DNA from 4 places in the Bacillus spongicola genome. Region 3 is predicted to be linked to each of the others. Evidence: riboswitches for the same ligand, from Rfam matches in the RefSeq annotation. Region 3 holds a riboswitch; each other region holds the start of a gene.
What was found. Region 3 has a riboswitch for cyclic di-GMP ahead of U8D43_RS10765 (hypothetical protein). Riboswitches for the same ligand answer to the same signal wherever they lie in the genome.
Positions count from the first base shown of each region.

Region 1: another riboswitch for cyclic di-GMP. It lies ahead of U8D43_RS09685 (glycoside hydrolase family 191 protein); the one in region 3 lies ahead of U8D43_RS10765 (hypothetical protein).
Region 2: another riboswitch for cyclic di-GMP. It lies ahead of U8D43_RS03425 (EAL domain-containing protein); the one in region 3 lies ahead of U8D43_RS10765 (hypothetical protein).
Region 4: another riboswitch for cyclic di-GMP. It lies ahead of U8D43_RS21065 (HAMP domain-containing protein); the one in region 3 lies ahead of U8D43_RS10765 (hypothetical protein).

Region 1 is NZ_JAYKTS010000011.1:104,513-112,255, forward strand. Features, by position in the region: gene U8D43_RS09665 (M4 family metallopeptidase) at 193-1,827, shown strand; gene U8D43_RS09670 (hypothetical protein) at 2,190-2,327, shown strand; partial or broken gene U8D43_RS09675 (SulP family inorganic anion transporter) at 2,385-2,929, shown strand; gene U8D43_RS09680 (YebC/PmpR family DNA-binding transcriptional regulator) at 3,182-3,901, shown strand; cyclic di-GMP riboswitch class I at 4,196-4,287, shown strand; gene U8D43_RS09685 (glycoside hydrolase family 191 protein) at 4,325-5,242, shown strand; gene U8D43_RS09690 (endo alpha-1,4 polygalactosaminidase) at 5,273-5,935, shown strand; gene U8D43_RS09695 (nucleotidyltransferase family protein) at 6,258-6,446, shown strand; gene U8D43_RS09700 (nucleotidyltransferase domain-containing protein) at 6,459-7,025, shown strand; gene proC (pyrroline-5-carboxylate reductase) at 7,708-7,743, shown strand, end outside.
Region 2 is NZ_JAYKTS010000003.1:199,870-207,612, forward strand. Features, by position in the region: gene U8D43_RS03415 (glycosyl hydrolase family 18 protein) at 76-1,209, shown strand; gene U8D43_RS03420 (ATP-binding protein) at 1,269-2,345, opposite strand; cyclic di-GMP riboswitch class I at 2,585-2,674, shown strand; gene U8D43_RS03425 (EAL domain-containing protein) at 2,866-3,612, shown strand; gene U8D43_RS03430 (GGDEF domain-containing protein) at 3,665-4,318, shown strand; gene U8D43_RS03435 (EAL domain-containing protein) at 4,631-5,344, shown strand; gene U8D43_RS03440 (SDR family NAD(P)-dependent oxidoreductase) at 5,581-6,300, shown strand; gene U8D43_RS03445 (S-adenosylmethionine:tRNA ribosyltransferase-isomerase) at 6,300-7,331, shown strand; gene U8D43_RS03450 (VOC family protein) at 7,328-7,675, shown strand.
Region 3 is NZ_JAYKTS010000013.1:89,741-97,483, reverse strand. Features, by position in the region: gene U8D43_RS10775 (SWIM zinc finger family protein) at 1-743, opposite strand, end outside; gene U8D43_RS10770 (efflux RND transporter periplasmic adaptor subunit) at 1,075-2,403, opposite strand; gene U8D43_RS10765 (hypothetical protein) at 2,416-3,078, opposite strand; cyclic di-GMP riboswitch class I at 3,361-3,446, opposite strand; gene U8D43_RS10760 (hypothetical protein) at 3,650-4,147, shown strand; gene U8D43_RS10755 (hypothetical protein) at 4,467-4,628, shown strand; gene U8D43_RS10750 (hypothetical protein) at 4,964-5,716, shown strand; gene U8D43_RS10745 (LCP family glycopolymer transferase) at 6,225-7,163, opposite strand; gene U8D43_RS10740 (cell wall-binding repeat-containing protein) at 7,313-7,743, shown strand, end outside.
Region 4 is NZ_JAYKTS010000022.1:33,518-41,260, reverse strand. Features, by position in the region: gene ychF (redox-regulated ATPase YchF) at 1-531, shown strand, start outside; gene rpsF (30S ribosomal protein S6) at 817-1,104, shown strand; gene ssb (single-stranded DNA-binding protein) at 1,176-1,697, shown strand; gene rpsR (30S ribosomal protein S18) at 1,745-1,981, shown strand; cyclic di-GMP riboswitch class I at 2,316-2,398, shown strand; partial or broken gene U8D43_RS21065 (HAMP domain-containing protein) at 2,508-3,572, shown strand; gene U8D43_RS21060 (methyl-accepting chemotaxis protein) at 3,567-4,517, shown strand; gene U8D43_RS14550 (YybS family protein) at 4,922-5,863, shown strand; gene U8D43_RS14545 (DHH family phosphoesterase) at 5,908-7,743, shown strand, end outside.

The DNA of each region.
Region 1 (7,743 bases), on a different contig from region 3:
GGTTTTTTTCCTTTTGTTTCAAATAATAATTATCATTAAACATATTATTCCTATCAGAATAATTATATATAAAAAAGAAAGAATAATCTGAAAATGAAACTATAATCGCCCACTATTCCCTTTTAACGGCGTATTAGACGATTCCCCTTGAATCTATCACGATGATAATATGATGAACAAGGAGGAGATATTATGAAAAATAAAAAAATGAAATCGCTTATTACAGCTGTCACATTAAGTTCAGCACTAGTCGCTTCAAGTGGTGCGGCATCGGCAAATGGAAGTGATGCAGAGTGGAAAGTAAATTCAGAAGCAAAAATACACTGGAAGGATTCAGAATTTTCAAAGAAAACTCCATCTTTTATCAAAGGCAATGTTTCTTCAGCAAAGATCCAGACCGAAAAGGACGTTATTAAGTTTTTTAAAGCGAATAAAAGGACATTTGGTTTAAATCCTGCGACGGATTTGCTTTTCATTGGAAAAGAGACAGACGAGTTAGGTATGACCCATTATACATACCAGCCTACTATCCAAAAAACCCCTATTGATCAGTCTAAAGTTGTTTTACATGTAGATGAAGCGGGAAATCTCGTGGCCGTGAATGGAGAATTTCACCCAAATGCACCAACGAAAGTCAAGCAATCAAAAAAAATAAAGAAAACCAAAGCGGTTGAAAAGGCATGGGATCACATAAAGGTAGATCGGAATGAAGCGAATACACAGTTGGATACGCCAACGGGAGAGTTAAGCTCATTAACAGAAAAAGAAGAGCTAGTGGTTCTTGCAGAAGAAGGTAATTACACACTTGCCTATCGTATTGAGCTTCAGTTTACCAATCCTTACCCTGCAAATTGGAATATTTGGGTGAATGCTGAAAGTGGGGAGGTAATCAAAGCAAATAATGAGGTACATGAAGCGACCGGAACCGGAACAGGGGTTTTAGGAGATTCAAAGACTTTAAATACTTATTTCTATAATAATACGTACTATCTGTATGATGTTACCAAGCCAATGAATGGAGTCATCCAGACCTTAGATAACTACAATGGAACAACAAGTAGCTTGCCGGGGTATTATATGACAGATTCAGGAAATACGTTTTACAGTGAAAGACAAAAAGCCGGTGTAGATGCCCATTATTATGCTGGACAAGTATTCGATTATTTCTATGACACATTTGGCCGTGATAGTTATGATAATAATGGTGGCGATATAACATCAACGGTTCATTATGGTAGTAATTATAATAACGCGGCATGGGTTGGGAATCAAATGATCTATGGTGATGGCGATGGAAATACGTTCACTTATCTATCAGGTGGGAAGGACATTGTAGCCCACGAATTAACACATGCTGTCACAAGTACAGAAGCAAACCTAGTCTATGAAAATCAGCCGGGGGCATTAAACGAATCTTTTTCTGATGTGTTCGGTTATTTCCTAGATTCAGAGGATTGGTTGATGGGAGAGGACGTATATACTCCGGGAATCTCAGGAGATGCACTTCGAAGTATGTCAAATCCGACGCAGTACAATCAGCCTGCGCATATGAATAACTTTCAAAACTTACCGAATACTCGTGAAGGCGATTGGGGCGGAGTTCATATTAATAGTGGCATTCCGAATAAAGCTGCCTATAATACAATCAATTCTATCGGTAAAGCGAAGGCTGAAAAGATTTATTACCGTGCACTTACCGTCTATTTAACACCTAATAGTCAATTTTCAGATGCTCGTCAAGCACTTATCCAATCGGCACAAGATTTGTATGATTCGAGTACAGCCAATTCAGTCGCAACAGCTTGGGATAGTGTTGGAGTTTTTTAGAAGGCTGTTTTCGCAAAGATTGTGGCTTTTCGAATAAAAAGGAATCCCTTGACTTGTATGATTTCGTGCTCTTTTCCTAATGAAAAATTCTTCATTTCTAGATAAAGAAGAAAAAATCAATCGAAAAAACCCTACTACCTGTTTTTTCTTTGTGTCAAGAGCAACATTGTATACGAAAAGAGCCTTTTAAAAAAGATAATTTTGTGAGGATAGGCTCATAAAACGAAGAGTAATTACTACCTGTTTATCGCTGTGCTAGCATCAACTATATATGTTCATTGGTATGGGCTGTCCATTTAGTCGCTTTTCGGCTAGTGGACACTCTTTTTTTTGCCGCATTATTCGGTGGAACACCAGGTCAAATGAAGTATTTGCAATCTGGAGCAATTCTTGTTGGCACGACGATTCTAGTCATTCTTCTAGCTAAAAAACGAATTAAAGGAATTCCAGCTAGTCTTGTTCCATTAATAGGCGCTAGTCTTTTTGCGGTTGCCTTATAAGAAGTCGGTTGGTTAATAGACATTGAATTTATCGGGAAGCTACCGAATTCATTGCCAATGATACAAATACCCATTCTTGATTCAGGAATAATGGTGAGTCTCATTCCATTCGCTTTAGCGATTGCTGTACTTGGCATCGAATCACTTCTAACCTCAGTGGTAATGGATAAAGAAACAGGAACTAAGCCTAAGCATAACAGCAATAAGGAGCTAATTGGTAATGTGATGAGTGGTCTTTTGGGGGGCTGGCAGGTGCCGGCGCAACAGTTCGCTCAATTGTCAATTTACAAAGTGGAGGGAAAACGGCTTTATCAGCCTGTTTCCATAGCGTATTTTTAGTTTTGAGTCTAGTTGGAACCGGTGGACTTATTGCCTTTGTTCCACAAGCTGTTTTAGCGGGGATACTTATCTATACGGACTTTACGATGTTTGATTGGGAGACGGTTAAAAAAGGAAGAACCCTTTTGCTAGATGAAGTGATCGTCATAGCGACAACGATGGTTTTAACAGTAGTTGTTGATTTGATGGTGGCTGTTGCGGTTGGTGTCGTCTTGACCTATGTATTCGATTTTGTGAAAAAGTCATCTAAAGCGGTTCAGTAAAGGTCGATTCAATCGTGAATGACGACAGCTCTACTTCTTGAAAAAATTAGAGAGACATTTGAATAAGGTGAGAAGTGATTCTTTTAGTGATAAATCTTCTAAACAAGCGTGTAATTGTTGTATAATAATGTAGAGTAAAGCGAGAGTTCCTTTCCAAAGTATGGTGTTTACTTTAGTCTAAAACCAAGAGAATGAAGAAGAAAAGTCACGTATGAGTGATAGTAAGATAAAGTTGAAAGCGAGTGGAGCAATATGGGCCGTAAATGGAATAATATTAAAGAGAAAAAAGCGTCAAAGGATGCGAATACAAGTCGTATATACGCAAAATTCGGAAGAGAAATCTATGTTGCAGCCAAGCAAGGAGAACCTGATCCAGAATCGAATCAAGCACTCAAAGTAGTTCTAGAACGTGCCAAAACATACAGTGTACCCAAAGCCATTATCGACCGTGCAATCGAAAAAGCAAAGGGTGGTTCAGAGGAAAGTTATGATACCCTTCGTTATGAAGGCTTTGGACCGAACGGATCAATGGTCATCGTTGACGCTCTTACAAATAATGTGAATCGTACAGCATCAGATGTCCGTGCTGCTTTTGGTAAAAATGGTGGAAATATGGGGGTAAGTGGTTCGGTTGCCTATATGTTTGATGCTACTGCTGTTATCGGCCTGGAGGCTAAAACAGCAGATGATGTACTTGAAATATTAATGGACGGGGATGTAGACGCTCGTGACATTATTGAAGAAGAGGAAGCTGTCATCATTTACGCCGAACCGGATCAATTTCATGCTGTGCAAGCTGCCATGAAAAATAATGGTGTAACCGAATTTACCGTAGCTGAGCTAACGATGCTAGCCCAAAATGACGTTACTCTTGATGCAGACGCTCAAGAGCAATTTGAGAAAATGATTGATGCGATCGAGGATCTTGAGGATGTACAACAAGTGTATCATAACGTCGATCTAGGAGAATAAGTTAAGAAAGCAGACCTTGTCTTTCAACAAGAGGTCTGTTTTTTTATAACCTATTTAGGATTGGGTTGTATTCTAGTAAAAGGCAGCTTCCGCAAAGGTTGTTGCTTTTGGAATTAGTCCATAAATCTCGTAAGCAATCGACTTTGGGGGATTTATTGTATCAATTCTAAACCTGAGGAATATCGCCTCATAGGGTTTAGAGAGACTGTAGTTATGATAGGAGAAGATATTTCTAAACAGTCAAAAATTATTGCGTATTTCGACCTACTCCCGTATGCTGAAGGTAGTTAAATAGATGGTGATGGGCAAACTTGTCGAAAGGCAGGGACGCAAAGATATGGGTCGTCGATGAGTGCTAAACTCATACCGATCGCCAATCTGCGAAACCTCCCATCCCTCATTTCGTAGATGGAGGGATTTTTTATGAAGAGAGTCGTTATTTTGTTTTGTTTTTTAGTGTATACTTTGCTTTCACCTCTTGCTTATTCTCCGGTTCGTGCGGAATTAGAAAGTCCTTTTTCGCAGATTAATACCTACCAAATTTACTATAATACCCCCACAGATGAGATTCTCGAAAATATGAAGGATTATGATTTAGTGATTGTTGAGCCTCATGAGTTTACTGTTGATCAAATCCAACAATTGAAAGACAGTGGTACGATGGTGCTCGGATATATTAATACAATGGAAGCGGATGAATGGAATATTGAGTTTATGAATCAGCTTCACCAGGATGATTTCTATTATGAAGTCGACAAAAGAGTATTTTATCCTGAGTGGAACTCATATTTAATGGATATATCGTCCCCTCATTATCAAGAGTTATTGCAGCAAGAGATTAACAATCAAATCATACAAAAAGGATTTGATGGAATTTTTCTTGATACGGTTGGAGATATCGACAATGAATTTTTGGACCAGCCTGATGTGTTAGAAGCACAAAGAGCAGGTATGGTTTCGTTTTTGAAAACGGTAAAGGAAAAGTATCCTCAACTCCCTTTATTACAGAATTGGGGATTTGACACATTGAAAGAAGCGACAGCCCCATATGTCGATGGAATCTTGTGGGAGAATTTTGATCAAAATGTGATTGCAAATGACGAATGGGCCCAAAATACCATTCAGACATTAAGAGAAATGAAGCAAGAATATCCGCTTGAGGTGTTTACGGTCTCCTTTTCAGAAGGAGAATGGAGTAAAGCATTTGCTGAGGAAAAAGGATTTGTTCATTACTATGAACCCGAAAGTTTTGATGAATTTACTTGGAATGATTTTGCCACATCTCCAACTATTTCTTCAGAAAATGGTTTGGCGCAAATTAGAGAGTACCAAGTATACTAAGGAGCTCCCAAAGAGTGGATTTTGCAAGATATGAAGAACTTTGATTTAGTCATAGTGGATCCGTATCATTATTCCAAGGAACAAGTAGAACATATTCAATCGGCTGGAACCAAGGTAATTGGATACATCAGTACAACAGAAGTCGGAGGCTGGAATTCTTCTCTGTTAGCGCAGTTTGAGGAAGATGATTTTATTTGGAGAAATGGAGAAAAGGTAACGTATAGCTGGGATGCGTATTTAATGGATCTTACTTCACGACATTATCAAGAAATAATGAAACAAGAAGTAGACACTCAGATTCATCAAAAAGGGTTTGACGGCATACTTCTAGACTCTATCGGAAATCTTGAACAGGAATTTACGGATGAAGCGAGAACAAATCAGGAAGATGCGCTTGTTTCCTTTATCAATAATATCAAGAAGGATAAGGTGCTCATCCAAAATGGTGCATTTGATGTTCTTTCAACCAAAACGGTCCCCTATATCGACGGGGTCTTATGGGCTTTTTTTGAGAAAAATAAAATTCAACGGAGTTCATGGTCCCAAACTACTGTAAATCAACTAATTGAATTACGTTCTATTCATCAAATCTCTGTCTTCACAATCTCGTTAAAAGAGGAAGCAACCCAACAATATTCAGATGATCTTGGTTTCACCCACTACCATGATCATAATAGATTTATGAAATGGTAAAGCTGTTTTTTTCGCTATTTAGACATTGCGATATAGATAGACGACAGGGAACTTTTTGAATCCTTTTAAACCAGAAGCCTATAAAATGAATTTTCCATTCATTTTATAGGCTTCAACCACTAGTTATCCAAATAAGTATAGTTTGGAAATAAAGATTGATAATTTGGAATAAAGCTTGAACAAACATCCTGTTGAACTATTGGCGGGATGTTTTTAATTTTTAATCGGTCCAGGTTCTTGAATAATAGCTAACAATGATAAATAATGTGTGCAAAGACTTGTATAAAGAAATAGATAATTTTTATTGAGGTGATAAGCATATATGGAATTACCAACTAAAATGGGACTGAATGCTGAGGGTTATATTATTAATCCAACAGCGAAAGAAAATGTTCAAAAACAATTTAAACCAGTTATAAATGCAGTTATAGACTTATTAAGACAATTGTTGAAGGAAAACTTACACAGTATATATGTGTACGGAAGTATTGGTAGGGGTGAAGCAAAATAAGGTATTTCTGATTTGGATTTAACTGTTATTGTACATTTCCCACTACCATTTGGTGAGATAAATAAGCTAGATAACGAAACGAATCATTTACTAAATCATTTTAAAACTGTAGTAAAAGTTGATTACGATTTGGGAGGTTTAAAGGAGGTCCTAGCTGAAGAAAATCTGTACGAATGGGGATTTTGGCTTCGTCATATGTGTACTTGTCTTTATGGAGAGGATTTATCTCAATGCTTTGAGCAAATGAAACCAAATGAAAAAATTAGTTCAGCGTTAAATAAAGACCTACTTCCATTAATCAGTAGCTATCGAAAGGAGCTCTTAACCGAAAAAGTGTCTAAATCTAAAAAGAGATCGATGTTAAAGCGACTGATAAGGGGAGTATACCTAACAATTAACGTTAAAGATGAAAGTTGGTCGACCAGCATTGATGAAAACTTAATGATCATCCAACAATATTTCCCCAAGGAAGTTCTTTTTCGCAAAGTGGCACCAATGCTGCATACAGAAGATGAAATTTCTAATCAAACTCTTTTAACAGTCTTAGAAGATTTCTTAGATTGGTTTATAAAGAGCTAAATATTAATCTTGGTATGAAAGTAAAAAAAGGCTTTGTTCGAGCTTTACGCTGATTTTGTACTTTTAAAGTAGTTGAACTAATTTATTGATTACTAACGGCGTTTTCGCAAAGTTTGTGGCTTTCCGGAAACAGCCATAAATTATCATGAAAACGTTGCTGTCTTCAAATGTAGATCGAGTGAAAAGGTATGGGGGGTGCACGTTAGGCGATGAGAAAATGAACTATAGGTTTTTTAGGTTCTTGCTAATCGTACGGAGGGTTGCTGGTGTGTAGAAATCTGCATGTGGAAGTCGATTTATTTCAATCGGCGGTTTACGCAGGGGTAAGTACAAGCTAAGAAGACAGCCTAATAGAAAGAGATAATTTCTGATGCGATTTATTTGTCCAATTTTCATAGTTTAGCATTTGAAATAAAAAAGGAAAAGAAGGAATCTTGTTGAATACTATCGAAATATAGTGAAAATTTACTACTAATAATCTCTATATACCGTGATTAGAGCGGATATATCCACTTGAGAGCGGAAGAGGAAGACTGAGAATAAAATGAAAACGCTTACTCTTTGTTTCTCGCTCATATACACCTAACTTATTCTATTCGCCTTGAAACTAATTTCAGGCATGTTACGATTATTAGCGGGATTAAAAACGAACGAAAATAATCATAAATGGAGAGATTGCCCTTTGTTAAAAAATAAAAAAGTCGCGTTTATTGGTGCA
Region 2 (7,743 bases), on a different contig from region 3:
GTAGTAACCCCCTCTTAAACTTAAGAGAAAATCAAGTTACAATAGTATTTATCTGATAACGAGGGGAGAGGAATTATGAATAAACAATTTTTAATTATCAAGCTTTTGTTTATAGGCATACTAATATTCCCAGCAGATAGTAATGGAGAACAAGGGTTTTCTAAACTACCAGATCGGGAGTATTGGCAAGATGGAAAAATTTCCAAGGAATCGCTGACTTTGCTTATTAAGAATGGAAAAAGAGCGACAGATACTCCTGTCATTCTTGGATTTTATACGAAATACTATGAAGATGATGAAAAGTCATTAAATTCCTTATCAAACTATTATTCTTATATGAATGCAGTAGCTACCGCTACGTTCGAGGTTAACAATATGGGGGAAATTCTCGGAGAAATACCAACGGAGGGGTTAGCACTTGCAAAACAACATGAAGTAAAGCGATTCGCGACCATTCAAAATGGCTTCGATCCAGATTTAGCTCACACGATTTTAGCCAGTAATGAGAAAAGTAGTATGTTGATTCAAGAGCTTGTAAAATTAACAAAGGAAAATGGCTATACCGGAGTGAATGTAGATTTTGAAAAAATGAATCCAAGTGATCGTCTGTTATACACAGAATTTATAGCGAATCTCTCTCTATCATTAGAAAAAGAACAGATAGATCTTATGATTTCCGTCCCTGCAAAAACAGGTGACTTTCCTGATAATGAGTGGATAGGAACATTTGATTACCATGAACTAGGAAAAAATGCTGATTATATCCAATTGATGACTTATGATGAGCATGGCACCTGGGGAGAGCCAGGACCAGTAGCGGGAGTAAATTGGATGACAGATGTGCTCGACTACGCTGCCACACATATTGATTCTGAAAAGCTTTTATTGGGTATTCCTTCTTATGGTTATGATTGGAATTTAACGCTGGGAGCAGACCACAAAGCAGTTTCCCAAGCGGAAGTAGAGAACCTGCTTCTTGAAAAAAATTTAGCAGTACAGTGGGATGATCCCTCGCAATCACCATATGTTCATTATCAAGATGAACAGGAACAAATTCATGTTATTTGGTTTGAAAACAACCAAAGTATCTCTGAAAAGGTGCATCTTGTTAAAAAATATAAATTAGCCGGAATTTCCATGTGGAGAATGGGATTAGAACAAGAATCCTTTTGGCAAAGTATTGAAGAAACGTTAGAGCAATTTAATTAATGTGAATAGGATTTGTATTTGTTATTTTAAGAGGAACCTCCTATTTTGTATAAGTGCCCTCAATTTGTTTCACCATATTCAGAGGGGACGTTTTTGACTGTTGGTAGAGTAAGAGTCACTTTAGTGCCAAGGTTTTCTTTGCTTTCTACTAGAATATGCCCTTGATGGTATTCAATAATCCTTTTGCAAACCATTAAACCCAAACCTGTTCCTTTTTCTTTAGTCGTATAAAAAGGCTCAAAAAGCTTTTTTTGTCGTTCCAATGAGATTCCGGTTCCCCCATCTTGAATTTTGATCGTATACCAGTGCTCGTCAACTTTTTTTAAAGAAATGTGAATATCTCTTTTAGTTTCAAGTGATGCGTCAATGGCATTTTGAAGGAGATTGATTAGTACCTGCTTAATTTGATTACCATCACACTCACCTTCAATCGAGCTGTCAATCGCTGCTGTAATCGAAATGCCTTTTAGCATGGCCTCTGGTTTTATTAAATTGAGGACACCGTATAGTAAATTAGAAAGATTATGTTTGCAAATCTTAATGTTTTCGTGCGGTTTTGCAATCATCATAAATTCGTTCACGATACTATTAATTCTATCTAATTCATCTAGCATAATTTCTACGTATTGTTTCAGGTGATCTTCTTGCACCTCTTTTTGAATCATCTGTGTAAATCCTTTTAAAGAGGTAAGTGGGTTACGGATCTCATGTGCGATACCGGCTGCTAATTCGCCTACCATAGCTAGTTTCTCTGTCTTTTTGATTCTTTCTTCGTTTTGCTTCTCTTTGGTAATATCAATCGCAGTACCAATCACTTCAACTACTCTATTGTTTTTTTTATAGGGAGTTAAGGTTGCCATATAATAAATATCATTTATATGCCCTTCATAATTGGTCACTGATCCAGACCAGGCCTCCTCATAAATAGCTGATTTTTGTTCAGCTTGAGGATGAGGAATAATGTCATCAAGGGATTTCCCTAAGATAAGTTCTGGAGATAGATTCATCTTTTCTAATAATTTCCCTTCACAAAATGTGTGAATAAATCGATTCTCTTTTTTAATGAATTTAAATACAAATCCATTTTGAAATGGAATAAAATCGTAATAATCAATAGTTGATTTAGGAAACTTCATGTGAATTTTCACCCCGTTCATAAATTAGACTAAGAATGTCTATAAACATTCGACTAAAAACTAGTTTATTCCTTCAATTTTCTATTTTTTGTGAATGTGTTGGGTGGTTAAATAAATTGAATGATAAGTATCAAACTGAAGATCTGAGGTTATTTTATAGAAAAAATTGGTTATTTTTTACGAGTTAGTATGTAAATGTAACGGAAGTTGTGGTAGAATTATCCTAGTAATCAATAGAATATGTACGTGGGCAAACTAATTGAAAGATTAGGACGCAAAGCTAAAGGGGCTAATGCTGTGAAAGATAGCAATGCCAGCCAGTTGCGAGTATAAGGATTTTATTTGTACTGCTGCCCTTAAAAATGGGCAGCTTTTTTTGATGTATTAGTATGGTCAACTTCGAGAACATTGGGTAGAACCTATGAGGCTATTAGCAGTCCGTTATGTGATTCAGACGGCAGTCCACTCTCAACTTATATAATACTCTTGAATAGAGGGGAAGGAGAGACAAGAAATATTTATGATGAATATTCCGATTGAAAAAGTGATAAGAGAGCGGCTGTTTACACATGTCTTTCAGCCAGTGCACTTAGTTCATACAGGTGAAATTATTGGGTATGAGAGTTTAATTAGGTGTGGGTTTTTTTCATCCCCGCAACATTTATTTCAGAAAGCATTAGAGGAAGGGTTGTTGTTTGAGCTAGATTGTGCATCTATGCTTGAAGCAATGAGGGTCTATAAAAACCACTACAAAGATGAACTGATATACCCTAGACTATCTGTCAATGTTTATCCCTCAACACTGACCAATCCGCTATTCCAGGAGTTCTTAGATTCTGTTATTTCAGAAGTTAAATATCCATTAAATCGAATTGTGTTTGAAATTAGCGAAGCGGCGACCACCGAGTGTTTTGAGGTATTAAATGATCGGATTGTCTATTTAAAGAATGTAGGTGCTTTAGTAGCATTGGATGATTTAGGAAAGGGACAATCTACGATTCGGACTGTCATTGAGTTAGAACCAAGTATTATCAAGTTAGATCGATATTTTGGAAAGAACCTAGCAAACCACGCACGAAAACAACATTTTTTGAAAAGCCTCGTTTATTTTTTAGCAAATGATCATATAGTTCTCGAAGGGATTGAAACAGAAGCCGATTTAGCATTTGCTCGAAAAATAGGCGTCCATTTTGGTCAAGGTTACTATTTAGGTAAACCCCATAATGTCGAGAACTGTGAGTCATTTCCTTTGAATTTTCTACCTTAACTATCATGAGAAAATTACTTCCAAGAAGCAAATAATTATGGAAGATTAGGTGATGAATGCAATGAATTGGCATGGTCGTATTTGGGTGATAGGCTCCATTACAGGGTTTGGTTCGTTGTTTATCATAATAAGGTATCTGACTTATAAGAATATCTATTTTTCCGGAATAGCGGATTATTTTCTTCTCGCAATGTTCTTTTTACTATGTACCTTAGGCTTTCTTTTAGGGTATTATTTTGACAAATATCGGTATGTTGCTCACATGGACGTACTGACTAATCTAAGGAATCGTTATTTCTTAACGAAGGCCTTTGAGAGACGAAAAAAGAGTCAAATTTCGTTTTTTCTTCAGTTTATTGATTTAGATGATTTTAAGAGAGTTAACGATGTTTATGGTCATCAAGTAGGAGATGAAGCGCTCATATCGATCGCAAGCACGCTCAGGAAATATTTTCAGAAGGGAGATGTTGTTTGCAGATGGGGGGGAGATGAATTTGTAGTTTTAACCTCCGAGAAGCAACCAAATCTACAAAAAGCGATAACGAATGAATTGAAAACACTTTTGCCGAATGAAACCATCTCTCTCTCAATCGGAATAGTGAGTTATCCTGCTGACGGTGAATCACTCCAAGAGTTAGTGAGAACGGCTGATAAAAAAATGTACACAAATAAAATAGACAAAAAACGGTACGCAGCATGTGAGTGATAAGAGGGAAATATCAAAAAAATTTTAGGATAATAAAAAGAGGCTGTTTTCGCAAAGGTTGTGGCTTTTCGTATCAGTTAATCATCTGTGATATAGCTTTGTTTCGGGCATCATTTCGTCTGTGTTTAATAGAAATCAACAATGAAATGGAGGATTTACTCAAAAATCAGATGAAATAGCCACAATGTATACGAAAAGAGTCTACCAAAAGAATACTATAGTAGATTGTATGATATATTTATTTATAGGAAAATAGAATCAGTATTAACATACCTTCATAATTGTACATAAGTCACGATTTTAAGGAGACCTATGAATATTTTTGATTTTTTTCAAGAAGATGTTATCTATCATGAATATCAACCATTATTTAGTTTAGATAGTGGAAATGAATTGTATGCTGTAGAAGCTCTCCTGCGCAATGCTTCAAATGTCAATCCGGAGAGTGTTTTTCAATCTGCGATACGAGCGAATATTTTATATAAGCTGGATACGCTTTCGATTCAAAAAGCGGTAGAATCTTTTTTGGACTCAAGTACATCTACTTGTAAATTGTTCCTAAATATATACATCACAACCATTTTGCATCCTAATTTCTTGCGTTTCTTTCAAAGCTTATTGCAACCACACCCGGACTTAGCTCATCGATTGGTATTAGAAGTGAATGAATCGAGTGCGGAAGAAATGTGGAATAATCCTTTACTCAAACAAAAATTGAATGAATTACGCCAGGTAGGAATTATGTTTGCAATCGATGATTTTGGACAAGGCTCTTCATCCATCAAAAAAGCCATTGAATATGAGCCAGAATGTATCAAGCTAGACCGCTATTTTGCTATCGATTTAGCTAAGGATGAACGAAAACAGCGCTTTTTATCTATGTTTAAATCCTTTTATGAAAAGGATACCATTCTCGTTTTAGAAGGAATTGAGACAAAAGAAGATTTGCTTGTTGCCCAGCAACTTGGAATAGATATAGGGCAAGGATATTACTTAGGAAAACCTAAAGCCCTTTTCGCAGGATAAGCCATAGAGCTATAGCTCTATGGCTTTTTTTCCTGCTTTGTAACTCAAGTGTATACTGTTATTTCGCTATTATATAAACTGTCTGTGAGAAATCATCTTAATTGTTTAAGTGTCGGTCAATAGTCGTATGGTAGTGACCGACGAAAGATCGAGTAAAAGTCTATCCTATTAGCCGAATCCTATTTCTTCTCTTTTTACTACAATAAATGTAACGAAAAGTTGAAGGGAGAAGGAAAATGAAAAAAATCATGGTAACGGGAGCATCGAGAGGATTAGGTAGAGCACTTACATTGGCATTCGCAAAAGAAGGTTTTCAGTTGGCGATTTGCGCTAGAGGTGAAGAAGCGCTCCTAAAAGTAAAAAAAGAAGCAGAAGAGCTTGGTGCGAAAAAAGTGATTGCGATTAAAGCTGATATAGCGAATCCACGTGATGTAGAAAGGTTTGTGTCTATTGTAGAATTTAGTTTTGGAGAAATTGATGTATTGATTAATAATGCTTCTATTTTCGGACCAGGTCCTACGCTGTTGGGAGATTATAGCGCTAAAGAATTTATGAATGTATTGAATGTTAATGTCATGAATCCATTTTTGCTAACGAAGCGAGTCCTCCCTGGAATGCTTATCAAAGATACAGGTGTGATCCTTAATATTACTTCTGAAGCTGGTCGTACTGGCTTTGCGGAATGGGGAGCATACGGCGTTTCGAAATTTGCTTTAGAAGGTTTAACCCAAATATGGGCAGATGAATTAGATGGTACGAATATTAGGATGAATTTGGTTGATCCAGGTGAAATGGATACAGAAATGCATGATCGTGCAGTGCCAAATTGCGATTATGATCTGGCTAAACCAGCCGATGTAGTGGATGTATTCTTATATTTAATATCAGAAAAAGCAATAGGGGTTTCTGGTAAACGTTTTCTTGCCCAGTCATTTAGGTGGGAGGAGGTTGAATAGTGAATACTTTGACAAATTCTTTTCGTATACCTTCCTATTTAAATGCGACAGTACCTGCAGAAATGATCAGAGGATATCGGGATGATGTTCGCTTATTGGTATTGGATTCAGAATCAGGAAACACTACTCATGCTAGATTTTGCGAGCTAGGAAATTTTTTGAAAAAGGGGGATTTGCTTCTTTTTAATAATAGCCGAACCATACCAGCTGTGTTAGAGGGGGAGAAAATAAAAATACACTTATCAAGAAAGAGGGAAGATGAAACATGGGAAGGCCTGGTAATCTATGAAGGAGAAGACAAAGGTGCTGAGAATTCATTTTTACTTCAGGGGAATCTTACAGGTAGAATTATTGGAAACGGAAGTGAACATCCACTTAAGATAATTTCTTTTTCAATGGAGGGCGAAGCGTTTATTAATCATTTGTATACGTATGGAGCCCCTATTCGCTATGAATATATTCAATCTCAATGGTCACTTGATGCCTATCAAACGGTTTTTGCTTCTGTACCTGGATCAGTTGAAATGCCTTCTGCGGGGAGGGCCTTTTCTTGGAGATTGCTCGAACAATTAAAAGCCCAGGGAATAAATTTCGCTTTTTTATCTTTGCATACCGGGCTTAGTTATTATGGAGAAGATCAATGGCCAAACCCTACTAAACATCCAGAAAGTTTTGAAATACCACTGGAAACAGAAAAGCTAGTAAATGAAACGAAAAAGAGAGGTGGACGAGTCATTGCTGTAGGTACCACAGTAGTAAGAGCCATTGAATCAGCGAGACATGTAGGCGATGAAATACAGGCAGGGAAAGGACTAACCACTCTCTATATTAACGAAGGATACGACTTAAACGTTGTAGATGGCTTGTTGACAGGATTTCATGAACCGGAAGCAAGTCATTTGCATCTTCTCACCTCCTTAATTAAGGAGAAGCAATTGATGGCGTCCTATCAAGAGGCATTAAGTCAAGGATATTTGTGGCATGAATTTGGTGATGTGAATCTCATTATCTCACAGAGTGTGCCAAAATGAATATACATCATATTGGTATACTCGTGGAAAACATCGAAGCTTCAATGAGTTTTTATCTGAATTTTGGGTTTGAAGAAATGAGTAAGTTTAGGTTCAAAGGTGAACAGATTGTGCTCATGAGCAATGGCGGTGCGATTCTGGAGCTGATTTTAGAAACAAAATGCAAGAATCATCATCATTTTTGCTTAGAAGTGGAATCCATTGATCATTGGCTAACTCATTTAGCTAAAGTAAATATTGCACCTATTGAAGGACCATATGCCTTAAATAATGGCTGGAACATTGTTTTTTTTCAAGGATTGGATGGTGAGGTAATTGAATTACTTGAGAAAAGAAAATTGTAGAAAATAGCTGGATTTTTGAACAGGTGTAATCACCTAGGGATTTATTAATTTCTTTAAGGGAATTAGCC
Region 3 (7,743 bases):
TGATAAACGCTGTCATACAATTCATCTAAAATAAATGAAAAAACAGACGTACCCCGTTTTGAAAAAATGGCCCCCTCTTTCTTAGCAAGCCATTCATATAATGTTTCATAGAGAAACACCGACACAAATAACTGATACAACGGCTTCCACTCTCGTTCCATCGGCGCGTCTTTCATAAATTTTCGGTGCAAGCTTTGGACGTTCATATCCAGCATAAATGAATTTTGCAGCCAGCTTTCTTTATCGACTTCGGCTAGTAGTGATTGGAAATAGTCATACCAGTTTTGTGGCGTTTGCCCCCGTAAGACGTCTCGCTGCAACAGCGAACTCGCCGTTTTCAACGCAGGGTGGAGATTCGTCAACTCGGCGGCTTTCTTCACTTCCGGAACGACCGAATCCTCGCCTTTCCAGGATTTAACCCACTCAGAAACCGAATTCACGCGCTGAAAAATCGTGAAAAAAACCGCCATACGGTGTCGACACCAGCCTGTTTCTGGACAAGAGCACCGACTCAATAACGGAAAATCTAAATCTAATTTAACCGACACAGGTGTCACATCTTGAACCTGCGCAGAAATCGTACTATCGAGCGTCTTCACATTGTACACGAGCTTTTGCCGGTGTAATAATAAACCTTTTTGAACCATTTTCAAATGAGCTGATTCCTTCGGGGTAAGCTCTTTTTTAATATCTTCACCAGAAGCCATTATTTTCTCAGTTAATTCTTCAAGTTTAGAAGACAAACGAACGCCTCCTTTTCGAGTTATCCTTCTAAAAATCCATATTCTTTCATTATAACCGAAAATGCCGGATTGTAGTTGTCAGAAATCCAAACAGAAAGAGTTAAGGAACAAAGATGTGTGCAACTTACCATATGTTTTAGGAAGAGAGGGTGTGCTAGGTGGTAGGAGGGATAAACTGTGGAAGTCGTGCATAACCGAGAAAAGATGTGCATATCGGGCACAAAGTCGTGCATACATCACGAAGATGTGCATTAGTCAGTCAAAGTAGAGCATCCCCCGCCTCCGCCAACCCATAAAAAAAGAGCCCTAACGCTCGAGGCTCTTAAACAGTTTATCTTTCAACTAATCCAAAAAGAATATTCTTCATGATTAAATATCGATTCATCTCTTTCAGTTCCTTCACCTTTACTTGTGAGGGATGAAGGGGGGTGATGATGGGCGATTGATCCCCGGCTATAGCTTTTTTGTTTGGGAGGAAGAGGTCGCCTTTTTCGATACCGTCTTTTACTTCCATTAGGTTGTTGACTTCGAGACCTTTTGTGACGTGTATTTTCATCGTGGAGCCATTTGGACGGATGCCCCAGACGAAATAGTCTAGTCCGTTCATTTCGACACTTTTCTTCGGAAGGACGTTGACGTCGGTTGCTTCAGCGGTGATGATGTCGACGCTGACATGATAGCCAGGCCAAAGGGTTTCCGCTTCTTCAACAGGGATTTCTACGTCTTCATCAGTCTCCGTATCCTCGTCAGCATCAAGATCTTCAGATTCCCCGTCACTATCAGAGAATTCATTCACTTCCTCTTCTTCCGGTGTCAGCAGAATGGAGTAAGGGTAGCGACTTTCGGTCATGGAGTCCGGTTCTTGAGCTGGATAGGTTTCAATTTCACTGACCGCCCCGTCGAAAGATTCCTTAAGGACGAGAGAGGTGACAACTGTTTTCATGGCTGGCTTCACGGTAGCGGTTTCGGCTTCTGAAAGTGTACCGGTAATCATCGTGCTATCGGATTTTATGGTGATAAAAGGGTTGTCCAATGAGTAGGAGATCTCTCCTACAATGCCAGCTACTTTGCTTTCAACCGTTCCACCGGATTGTTCATTTTTCAAATCAATCAGTTCATCTTTATACTTCAATGACTGTGCCTCAAGTAAGTCGAGCTTCACTTCCGCAGCGGCGATGTCAGCATCGAGGCTGTACTCGATTTGAAGCTTACTTGCTTTTTCTTCGCTATGATCTTCTTCCCCCGTGGAGTTGAAGCTTGGTAGTGAGCGCGAGGTAGATTTTAAATTAGAAATATATGTTTTAACACTTTTAATTTCAACATCTACTACGTCTTTTTGACGCTCTACTTCTGCCACCTCTTCGTCTAGTTCATCCGAATCGTAAGCGAAAAGTGGTGTGCCGACCTCGATTGTGTCGCCTTCTTCGACGAAAATCTCAGAGAACGAGCGATTTTCGTCAATAGTTACATAGAATTCATCCAATGGGACGACAACCCCCTCCGACTTTAGCACATCGCGCAAAGTGGAAGTACCCACATAATCCCAATCGGCAATGTAACTTATTTTCGGAATGGATGAGAGATTCCGTTGAATGAAAAAGACATTCAGGGTGATCAATAAAATGCTAAATAATAAGAGTAGGTTCTTTTTTTTCATCATGGTCACAGCCTTTTACAATATACTCGTAAAGTCGATGTATTCTAATAGTGTGGATGCACCCCAAAATAACAGGTGAATGAAACAAATATAAAATAGGAGTAGGGCAGGTCTTCGTTCCGTGAGCAGGGATAATCCACGGAATTGCAAGTAGATGGCCCATCCTTTAAATAACGAAATTGCCCCGGCGAAATAGATAATTGCTTTTAGATTTGTTATTTCTTCCGCGATTACACCGAGTGAAAAGGGAGAATAATACCATTCCACATTTAAGGTGAACACCAGAACTAAATACATCACACGTTCAATTAAAAGTGGGAGAAACGAAATCATTCCGACAATAAATAGTTTGTGAAAGCTCTCTTCCGAAATGCTCCAAAAAAAGATCGTCGGCAAGAATAGATAGAAGAGTGAGAAGAAGATTCCTGCTAGTAAACTACCGAGTAAAAAATATACATGTTGGGCGGTTAGTTCACCTAAGGTGTTGGTGACAATATGCGGAGCTAAAATATTTGTTCCTATTCCAAAGCTTGCATTCACAGTGAAAATGAGTCCGCTAAAAAGAATAAGTAGGAACATCTTCGCCCAAGGCCATTTGATCGCCTCCACCATCCCTAATTGATAAAAAGAAGTAGACGGCTGGCGCAGATTTTTCCAAAAGTTAAATTTAAATTTCATGTATGTTATCCTCCAATGAGCAGAATCCTCTCTTTATTCTACAGCATTCGCAGGTGACTTTTCCATAAAATGTAGAAATAACTCAAAATAATAAAAGCATCGGAAATTTCCGATGCTCAACGGGCTTCAATCATTATAAAATGTATGGTAAGTAAGTAACACCGATAATAAATAAAGTGGTAATAACAAAGATACTAATGTACATCACTCGAGTATTCCTTGATTTTCTTACTTTAATTTCTTCAGGTGTATAAAATTTCAAGTCTCTCATCCTCCTTGGATTTCGATAGCTGGCTAGCATAGTCTAAAAGACCTTAGCTCCTTAAGCTTTGCGCCATTACCTTTAAGCAATTCTGCCATTTTCGTTCCACCTACCTATTTTAACTACGAAATTATGAAAATAAAATAGGTAAATAGTAATTTGTTGAAAAACGTCGAATACTATTCCTGGAAATAGATAGAATATTTGGTATGAAGTAATTGTAAAATAAAGGGTTACGTTTTGAGTGGTAAAATGGTACTATTATAGTTGTGAAGTAGGTACATAATTACTAAGGATAAGGAGGATTGAATGACCAAGTTTTTTATTTGCATTGAATCAAACCAGAAACCGATAAAAATCAGTAAACAGTCCAGCTACAGGATTATGGTTGACGGTAGGTTAAATTCAGATGGTTCCATCACGATTCATTCTCACTCCAGCTTGGCTTTAGCTTTACAAAGCACACTTCTCTGTTCGCTGCCTTCAAAGAATCTACCATCACATCCCACCACTATGCTAATACTCCCAGTTACCGAAGGAAGTACAAAAGTCAGCGTCTGGTCTAGTAATCTCGCGGAACCGTTGATGATCATTCATATTTCTGAGATGAAAGTCACAGTCGAGCCGCATCCTTCTTTAACGAAACGTATCAATCAAGAGCTTGCCTACAGACTAGTCGCTTCCTTCCTTGTCAGACAAAATAAGCAACAAGCTACCTACCTGATTAACCCTCAATCTAGCAGAAGAAGAAGGGAAAAAAACTCACAACTTAAGTCATTAAGTAGAAAATTGCCAGAAGATCAATAAATTGTCATGAATATTAGTAGTTATTTGTAAATTAATAAGGCTGTTTTCGTAAAGATTGTCGCTTTTCGAATTAGCTATCATTTCGTGATGAAGAATGACTTCGGGCATCTTTTCACATCATTTTTAACCCGAAATGAGGTAAGAAAAGAGTGTCTCCATCTTTTTTGTATGCTAAAACAACAAAGTATGCGAGAAGAGCCTTTATAAAAAAACAATTGTAGATAATTGTAATTTAATTGTATAATATAAAAATCGAAGAGGTTTTTTACTGAGCCAAAATGGATATAGAGTAGTAGAATAATAATTAGGAGGGTTAGTTTTGCGTTCTTCAATGATAGACGATCAAAATAAACTAAAATATCTTTTAACAAAAGCGATGGATGAAGGAAATAATGGCAATATGGATACAGCAAAAATGATGGACTGGCTTAAACGTGAACTTGTAAGCACAACCCAATATCAAGAAGAAAAAGCGATATAGCTTTTTTGAATATAGATATAGAAAAAAGAACTTTTTCAACTGCTGATAGGGTTCTTTTTTGGATTTTCTTCTTCTTTCATAAGTATTTCTCTAGCGCGAAGTAGAAAAATCGAGTGATGTCACGAATTAATTCGCACTATTACATCGCACTAAAATATTGGGAAATCCTGCCGGCAAGAATCTCCAAAAAATCTTGGCTTAGTATAGGAAAGTACGTCTCCGTGTATTCTAATAGAAAAGCTGTTTTCGCCCCCTAAAAGGAATGTTCCATTGGCTCGGAAGTGCGATAACAACAATGTGTACGAAAAGATCCAATAAGAAAGAAGGGATGCTCTGTGAACCATTTTTATCAAAAACAACCACAAGTTAAAGACCCGATGAACAACGTTACGGAGAAGGTTGAGCGGTTCGAAGTCGCCTATAATCAAATTCATGATGAACTCGAGAAGTTGTCGACGAATAAGGATGCACATGGATTTGTTGACCTTCTCTATGATACAAAGCATCGATATGCGTCGATTCGCCATTATTTTGAGGATCTTAAAAGCTATGCGCGTTTACGAAATGCCCTCGTGCATGAGAAAACGAAACGAGATTATTATATCGCAGACCCGCACGAAGAGGTCGTCACACGAATTGAGGAAATTGCTGCATTCTTGCAGTCGCCACCGAACGCCACTCAACTTGCTTCGTCTCCGGTAAAGCTCTATGATACAGACGAGTTGGTAACCGATGTGCTAACAGATATGCTTCAACACTCCTTTTCACAATTTCCGGTTTATCAGGACGGGAAATTTTCCTTTTTGATGACCGAGCGAGCGATCGTCAATTATGTAGCGGAGCAGTTAACGGACCAATCGGTTCACTTTAGAGACGAGAAGGTGACCGTTTTGAAAAAGTATGAACCTCAAAGCGTCGTCAAATTTGTTTCAGATAAGGTTAATGTGATCGATATTGAAACGATTTTTGAAGATAAGCAGAAAAAAAAGCAGAAGCTTGAGGCGATTATCGTCACGGAAAATGGGAAGAAGAGTGAAGCACCGTTAGGGATCATTACTTCATGGGATTTATTGAAGTTGGAAGACTGATAGTCAATACGCCTTCGATCATATGAACGAAGGCGTATTGACTATCAGTTTATAGACGGTGCATAGGGAAGTAAGAAATGATGGTGCAGAACGTCTGATAATTACCGATCATTTCGTACGGTGCTGCAATGGAGTGTCCTGTTTTTTACATGTAAACAACTATTAAAATAACCTCGCCTACTGCAACAATCAATCGAGATTGAGCAACAAAACTACCCCAAATCGAGCGGAAAACATGTATCTCCACTAGAAATGTTCATACAAGGAAAAAGTGATACACAAAACTTAAAAAGTCGTACATATTCACGGCCTGTTGCCCTTGTTGCGAGACTGGATTATTACGGCTGTTTTAGCAAAGCTTGTGGCTTTTCGTATAGGTTCCGCTTCTTTTAAATAGCTACACTACGGGTCATTTTTTCGTTTCAATTGGTAGTCTTGTTCAGAAAAATGAACGAATTTTATTCAGAATTTCTTCTTAAAGCAACAATCCATACGAAAAGAGCCATTATTAAAGGTTTAGATGCTTTTTCAATTCCTGCTGCACTATTTGTTGCTCTTCTTTCGCCACAATATAATAATAGATTTCTTTTTCGCCATTGCTGATCATCGCCCCTGAGCCTTCGAGTTGTCTCTGGTTGATGTTCTGGGTGGCGCTCTTGTAGTTCTGTTGAATATCGACCATTTCAGCGAGGGACAGATTGGTTTTCACGTTGTTTCCGATTGATTTGAAGATATCGCCGAAATTCCAAAGAGACGAGACGCTCGCTCCTTCTTTGATGATGGCTTGGATAATCTGTCGTTGTCTGGCTTGTCTTCCGAAATCGTTATTGGGATCATTTTTTCTCATTCGTGAAAATAGAAGGGCTTCTTCGCCGTTCAGCGTTAGTGTACCTTCGGTGAATGTCTTACCTTTGTAAGTAAAGTTCAACTCGTTTTGGACGGTTACGCCACCGACTGCATTGACGATATCTTCTAATCCTTCCATATTGATTTTTGCGTAATAGTCAATTGGAATATCGAGGAAGGCTTCCACGGTATCCAAAGACATGTCGATGCCCCCGTAGGCGTAAGCGTGGTTAATTTTGTCTTCAAAGTCTTTTCCGATGATTTCAGTACGGGTGTCTCGTGGGATACTGACCATTTTGGTGGAATTCTCCTGTGGATTTACGGTCACGACGATCATCGTATCGGAACGTCCTCTGTCCCCTTGTCGTTCATCAACTCCAAGCAATAGAACGGAAAAAGGCTGTTTCTTGTTAAGACTTAAATTTTCCTCACGTTTATCCGACTTTGCTCGTGCCTCATTTTCATTCATCGCCACCATCGTATTATTTAGTGAATGGTAAATGGAGTAGACATACGAACCAGCGGCTACGAATAGAAGAATCGATAGGAAACCGAATATTTTAATCCAACGTTTCTTTTTTTTATGCTTATCAGCTCTCAATTCTCTTCCCACCTTATGAAGATTTTTACTAGAATATAGTCTATTATACTCAAAAATGAAGAATATTAGTAGAATTTGTCAAAATGAACAGAAATAATGACCGTCTTCCATTATACTAGAATAGAAGTTTACGAAAGGGAGAGGGTATTTTGATAAAAAAATTTGCGAGTATCTTGCTAGTTATCCTAGTGATGAGCTCCTATGAAGTGAATAGTGTTGATGCGAGTATCAATCGAATCAGTGGTGAAAACCGCTATGATACAGCTGTAGAAATTTCGCGAGCAGGCTGGGACGATTCTAATACGGTTGTCTTGGCGAGCGGAGAAACTTTTCCTGACGCATTAGCAGGAGGGCCGTTGGCGTATATGCTTGAAGCACCAATATTACTGACGACGAAAAATAAATTACCGAGTGAAACATTGGAAGAATTGCAACGCTTAAATGTACAAGAGGTGTATCTCTTAGGCGGTAAAGCAGCCATTGCGGAATCGGTTGAGAATGAATTAGCAGAAATCGTTGGTGAAATCAACCGAATTGGCGGGGCTGACCGGTTTGAAACAGCGGCGCAAATTGCCAGCTA
Region 4 (7,743 bases), on a different contig from region 3:
GCCAAAGGCTTGCATCTACTAACAATTAAGCCTGTTCTATATGTAGCTAATGTAAGCGAAGATGACATCGCTGACCCATCTGACAATGAGTACGTTCAAAAAGTACGTGCATTTGCTGCAGAAGACAATGCAGAGGTAATTGTTGTATGTGCTAAAATCGAATCTGAAATTGCTGAACTTGATGACGATGAAAAAGCAATGTTTCTTTCAGAGTTAGGAATTGAAGAATCTGGTTTAGATCAACTAATTAGTGCAACATACTCTTTATTAGGCTTAGCAACTTATTTTACTGCAGGTGTACAAGAAGTTCGTGCCTGGACGTTCCGTCATGGAATGAAAGCTCCACAATGTGCAGGAGTAATTCATACGGATTTTGAACGCGGGTTTATTCGTGCAGAAACGGTTTCTTATGACGATCTAGTCCATAATGGGTCTATGACTGCTGCGAAGGAAGCTGGAAAAGTTCGATTAGAAGGAAAAGAATATATCGTAAAAGATGGAGATGTTATTCACTTCCGTTTTAACGTATAAGAAAAAGGTGGCATTTGCCACCTTTTTCTTATGAGGAATTATTGAGAGGTTCCTGCCATGATCCAGCTACAGTGGGTCTGAGGCTCGGGACAAGTGCCAGCCCACTGCGTGAAGCAGGCTTCCCTACGTGTACTGTCATTGTCCTGCCGCCTCAGGCCGACCCACTTCCGCTTTTCTTGTTGCATTACTATTTTCTGTGTGGTATAATTTTTTACTGTGAGTAATAATTTTATTGCTCCTTGCCCTATTGAAGGGCCGCATAGTCCATAAGGAGGTGACTTAAAGATGAGAAAGTATGAATTCATGTACATTATCCGTCCAACTGTTGATGACGAGGCGAAAAAAGCTGTAGTTGAGCGTTTTTCTAACGTTTTGACATCTAATGGAGCGGAAATCATCGAGTCTAAAGATTGGGGTAAACGTCGTTTAGCTTACGAGATTAACGATTTCCGTGATGGTTTCTACCAACTGGTTACTGTTAAATCTGGATCAGAAGCGGTTAACGAATTTGACCGTCTTGCTAAGATCAGCGATGACATTATCCGTCATATCGTAATCAAAGAAGAAGAATAATTCAACCATATTTAATATTAATAGATTTTTTAATGTTTCACGTGAAACATTAATGAAAGGGGTTGATTCTGATGATGAATCGAGTCGTTTTAGTAGGTCGGTTAACGAAGGATCCAGAATTACGCTATACTCCAAGTGGAGCAGCAGTCGCTACATTTACTTTGGCGGTAAACCGTTCTTTCACGAACCAAGCAGGTCAACGTGAGGCAGATTTTATTAACTGTGTCGTTTGGCGTAAGCCAGCAGAAAACGTAGCTAATTTCTTGAAAAAAGGAAGTTTAGCTGGTGTAGATGGACGTGTTCAAACTCGTAATTATGAAGGACAAGATGGCAAACGTGTTTATGTTACGGAGATTGTAGCTGAAAGCGTTCAGTTTCTTGAACCAAAAAATGCGGGTGGAAATACTGAGCAACGTGGAGGAAGTAATTCTTCTTATGGTGGCGGTAGACAAGAAAATCCATTTAAACAGAATCAGAATCAGAATCAACAACCAGACCGCAACAACAATCAAAGCTATACACGCGTAGATGAAGATCCGTTTGCAAATGATGGTCAACCGATTGATATTTCAGATGACGATCTTCCATTCTAAGTTTATGATAGTTGATTGATTTCTAAAAAGTAAAGGAGGTTATTCACATGGCAGGAGCTCGCAGAGGCGGACGTAAGCGTCGTAAGGTGTGTTATTTCACAGCTAATGGAATTATTCACATCGATTATAAAGACGTAGATCTTCTAAAGAAATTTATCTCTGAACGTGGAAAAATTCTTCCACGTCGTGTAACTGGTACGAATGCTAAGTATCAACGTAGACTTACTCGCGCAATTAAACGTGCGCGTACAATGGCACTTTTACCATACGTAACTGGTGAATAAGTATTATTTTAAAAGAGTAGCGAATTCAGTCGCTACTCTTTTTTGTGTTTTTTTATAAGGCTGTTTTCACAAATTTTGTGCATTTTTGTGTCAATATTTAAGCTATGATATAGCTTTGTTTTGAACATCATTTCATTTAATATGTTGTAAATCATCTGTGAGATGGAAGTTTTATTAGAAAATCGAATGAAATAGCCACATGTCTACGGAAAAATATCTTTTAAAAAATATCAATATATATCCTGCAAACTGCAATTTCGTAATAAAGTAGTCATAATTTCTATCAAATTCTACCAAAATTATTTGTGATTTATGATAAAATTGACCTAATACAAATTACATAAGGCAAACTACTTGAAAAGGTGGGACGCAAAGCTACGAGTCTAAAGGTAAACCTATGATCGTCGGGCTGCTATTTTTATAAAAGTAGTGGCTATCTCTTGATCGAGATGGCTTTTTTGAAAGTAAAATGGCTTTTTGTTTAGTTCTAGCAACCTAGTGTTTCACTTAAGGAAGGGGAAAAAATGTGTTTAAATCAATAAAAATAAAATTAATAGCACTTATTTCGTTAGTATTTATTGTAGCAATCGGAGCAATTATCACTTTTGCGGGGTGGCAAACAAAGGTGAAAACGGAGAAAAATGCGGTACAGCAAGCAGAAACTCTTGTAGGGCAGCTTAGTCAAAACATCCAGCTGTTTCTGAAGCAGTATGAACATGGATTAGATCAGTTTGTTTATACGGATACTGTGAAAGCGTTTGCTCAAATTCAAGCAGATGAGAACGTCCGAGGAAATTCTTATGTTGAAGAATTGGCTAAGATTAATGGCGATTTTGAAAACTACTTAGATTTATATGAAGAAGCGCTTCATATCTACGTTGTGACACCAAATAATAAAATAAATAGCGTACCTAAAGTAAATATGAGTGAAGATCAAACTAAATCTGCTTGGTATGTTAATGCAGAGAAAGCAAAAATTCGAGTGGTTTGGGGTGAGCCTTATTACCATGAGAAAAAACAAGAATATATTTTGACCGCTTCAAAAGCGATAACAGTGAATGGAAATGTTGTTGGAGTTGTTGGAATAGATATTAGTCTATCCAAGCTTACAGAAAAAATATCAGCCACGGACATTGGATTTCAAGGGTTTCCTTTTATGCTTTCAGAAACGGGCATTGCTATTATTCATCCTACCAGTCAGGGAGAAGATTTAACTACTCACTCTTTTATCCAAAATCTGTATAAGTCTGAAGGGTTAGCTGGGAAAATGAATTACACACTTGAAGGAGACCAGAAATTAATGGTGTTTGATACGATTCCAGGAACCGGTTGGAAAGTAGGAGCTTCCTATTCAATGGAGGACTTGAAAGCTGTAGCTGATGAAATAGTTCAGTCTATTCTCTGGATTTCGTTAGTCACTTTGGTTGGGTCAATTGGAATCGTCGTACTTGTGTCTCGAACCTTAACAAAGCCTCTCACCCGCTTGAAGAATTCTGTTAACCAGGTAGCGTCGGGAGATTTAACCGAAAGAGTCTTGGTGAAATCAAAGGATGAAATCGGTCTTCTTTCTTCTAGTTTTAATCATATGGTAGACAATATGGAAGAGGTATTGCAACTTGTTAATACATCTGTAAATGATGTGAGAAATTCAGCTGAAAATTTAAGTGGGATATCAGAGGAAACGAATGCCTCTAGTGAGGAAATGGCTCAAGCGGTCATTGAAATTGCAGCAGGGGCATCTAAGTCTGCTGAAGACGCTGAGCTGACCAATCAGCAATCCCTTCGATTAAGCGAGCAAATTAATGAGCTCTCATTGAAGGCACGTAATATGTCCTTGGTTGCAGCAAACGCAGAAAAAACGAATCAAATAGGGAGGGAGCAAATGAATATGCTTCAAGATTCCTATCACTCTTCACAAAATTTGATTGGAGATATGTTTGGTGTTATTAAAGAGTTAGCTGAGAAAGTGACATCTATTGAGCATGTCATTAAAACCATTACAGACATCTCTACACAGACCAACTTGTTAGCTCTAAACGCTAGTATTGAAGCAGCACGAGCAGGTGAACATGGGAAAGGATTTGCTGTTGTAGCGGATGAAGTCAGAAAGCTTGCAGAACAAACCGTTGCAGCAACGGAAGAGGTGAAAATTACGATATCACAAATACAAAAAGGCTCAAACTTAGCTGTAACGAAAATGGATGATACGAAAGAGATTTTTGAGGAACAATTCGGAGTTGTAGAAGGAACTAATCAAGTTTTTGAAAAAATATCGTCATTTATTTTGGAAATTGAAGCGTCTGTTTTGCAAATGGATAGTGAAATTGAACAAGTAGCAGAACAAAAAAGTGAAGTAATAGCTATCGTTCAAACGATGGCCGCTCTTGCAGAAGAGACAGCAGCATCTTGTGAACAAATGAGTGCTTCTACAACAGAACAAGTAAAAGCGATTGGAACTGTTACTTCTTCAGCCGAAGATTTAACTGAATTGAGCCAACTGTTAAAGAAAGCGATTGAGCGGTTTAAATTACAGTAGGGCTGGAAAAAAGTGAATTGGTTCCTTTCGTATGCTTTGTTGCTCTTGTTACAAAGATAAAACAGGCAGTAAGGTTTTCTTGATTGATTTCCTGCTTTTCATCTAGAAATGAAGAGTTTTTCAATAGGAAAGGCTGTTATCGCAAAGATTGTGGCTTTTTGAATTAGTCCCTATTTCGTGATGAAAAGAGATTGTAGTCATACAAGTCGAAGGTTTTATTCTTATTTGAAAATCCACAATCCTTGTATAAAGCTATTCTTCTTTCAATCTTACCTTAATCATGATAGTTTAAAGAGGGTGTCAACTGACATCCTTTTCTATTTATAGAAAACCATCTAAGTGACTTGAAGCCTAGAGGATTCAGGTCTAAAATGGAAACATATTGATTAGAAAGAGAGTGGTTCTTGTTGTATAAAACGAAAGGAATTACTGAGGGTGCTATTTTAATTGCTGCTTTTGTAATTCTTCTGTTTATAACTTTGTATATTCCAATATTAGGAGCGATTACTAGCTTGTTTATGGTTTTACCGTTTATTCTTTATAGCAGTAAATATCCACTAAAATATAGTTTAATGCTCTTGGCTGCTTCAATTGGACTCGCCCTTATTATTGGGAATATCTTAGCATTACCCGTTGCTATTTTTGCTGCGTTTATTGGAATACTGATGGGCTGGCAAATTCAATTAAAGCAACCGAAAATTATGATTTTATTGAGCTCTACCGTGTTATTTTTAATCATCTTTAGTTCTCAATACGTCATTTCTGTATTGTTTTTAGAGATGAATTTTGTTACCGAACTATTTGCTTTGCTAAGTGAATCCATTCAACAGTCCATCAAGTTTATGGAAATGATTGGTCAAACTCCAGATGAAAAAGTAGTCGAAAAAATGAACGAAATGGTTTCTTTAACGAGCACTTTAATTCCGAGCATTTTCGTCCTTGTGTCGGTGATGTCCGTATTTCTTTCAATGTTGATAAACTTTCCAATCGCTAGACGTTTAGGGGTAAATGTGCCAAAATTTCAACCTTTCCGCGAGATGGTGCTACCAAAAAGTATCTTATGGTATTATTTAATCACCCTAATTGTCAGCCTTCTTATTCCATTTGAGAAGGGAAGTTTCAGCTATATGGCATTTATGAATGTATCTTTTATTCTACAGTTCTTATTTTTACTTCAAGGGTTCTCATTCATTTATTTTTGGAGTAGTCTTCAAAAGTGGCCCAAAGCCGTTCCAATTACTTTGACAATTTTTGTGCTAATCTTTGCTCCATTGCTTTATATTATTCGTTTATTAGGTATAATTGATTTAGGTTTTAATTTAAGACAGCGCCTTCAACAAAAATGATTTTAGCCTTTGCTGTAAAAGTATAAGTTTTAGGAGCTGAAAGAATGTTATTGCATTTTAAGAAGCGTATTATTCGCTATCCTATTTATGGATTGATGATGATTACCGCTTTTCTACTATTGGTTGTGGTATTTTACAATTGGTGGTTAGCAGCCGTAGGATTAATTATTTATAGTGCCGTGTTTTTTCTGATCTTATTTGTAGAGAGAAATGATTATCGAGCGACTGAAGAGTATATCTCTACGCTTTCTTATCGAGTAAAACGTGTCGGTGAAGAAGCACTAATGGAAATGCCGATTGGTATTATGCTAATAAGTGATGAGTATTTTATCGAGTGGACAAACCCTTTTGTTGCGGCCTGCTTTCATGAGAACTCCGTTGTGGGACGTTCCCTTTATGATGTGGCTGAGGAATTGGTACCATTAATTAAACAAGAGGTTGAATCCGAAACGATTACTTTAAACAAACGTAAGTACAATGTCATTTTTAAACTAGAAGAAAAACTGTTATACTTTTTCGATATAACAGAGCAAACTGAAATTTCAGAGCGCTACCAAAACGATCGTACAGTTATTTCGATCATCTTTCTGGATAATTATGATGAATTGACCCAAGGAATGGATGACCAAACCCGAAGTAGCATGAATAGTCTTGTGACCTCACTTCTAAATAAATGGGCGAAGAATTCCGGTGTATTTCTAAAACGTATTTCACAAGAGCGGTTTATTGGTGTATTTAATGAGCAGATTTTAAATACATTAGAAGAAGAAAAATTCGCGATTTTAGATGAAATTCGAGAAGAAACCTCGAAGCAACATGTGCCACTAACGTTAAGTATCGGGATTGGAACAGCCGTTTCCTCTTTACCAGAGCTAGGAACCCTCGCACAATCTAGTCTAGACCTCGCACTAGGACGCGGTGGCGACCAAGTTGCGATTAAGCAAGCAAATGGAAAAGTAAAGTTTTTTGGTGGTAAAACGAATCCGATGGAAAAGCGAACTAGGGTAAGAGCACGAGTGATTTCCCACGCACTAAAGGAATTGATTATCGAGAGTGATAAAGTCATCGTGATGGGTCATAAACATCCGGATATGGATGCAATTGGAGCCTCTATAGGGATTCGTAAGGTGGCACAGCTTAATCAACGTGAGGGTTATGTAGTTATTAATAGCACTGATATTGATAATGGGGTAAGAAGGCTTATAGAGGAAGTAAGAGCATATCCAGAGCTGTATTCACGCTTTATTTCATCAGAAGAAGCGTTAGAAATGGCAACGGAAAACACATTATTGGTAATAGTCGATACGCATAAACCATCCCTTGTTATTGATGAAAAGCTGTTAAATCGTGTCGAAAAGAAAATTATCATTGATCATCATCGTCGCGGGGAAGATTTTATTAAAAATCCGTTGCTTGTGTATATGGAGCCCTACGCTTCATCGACAGCTGAACTTGTAACCGAACTATTAGAATATCAACCAAAGCATGAAAAAATCAATATGCTCGAAGCGACGTCTTTGTTGGCAGGAATTATTGTGGATACCAAAAGTTTTACCTTACGTACAGGTTCCCGGACGTTTGATGCAGCCTCCTATTTGCGTGCACAGGGAGCGGATACAGTTTTAGTGCAGAAATTCCTAAAAGAAGATGTTGATACATATATTGCTCGGTCAAAAATCATCGAGACAGTAAATTTTCCGTATGAAGGTATCGCCATTGCCAAAGGAAATGACGATTTATTGTACGACCCCGTTCTTATCGCACAAGCCGCAGATACATTATTGACGATGGATGAAGTTATTGCTTCCTTCGTGATTGGAAAGCGCGGCGAAGAAGTTATGGGTATTAGTGCTCGCTCATTAGGAGATATAAATGTCCAA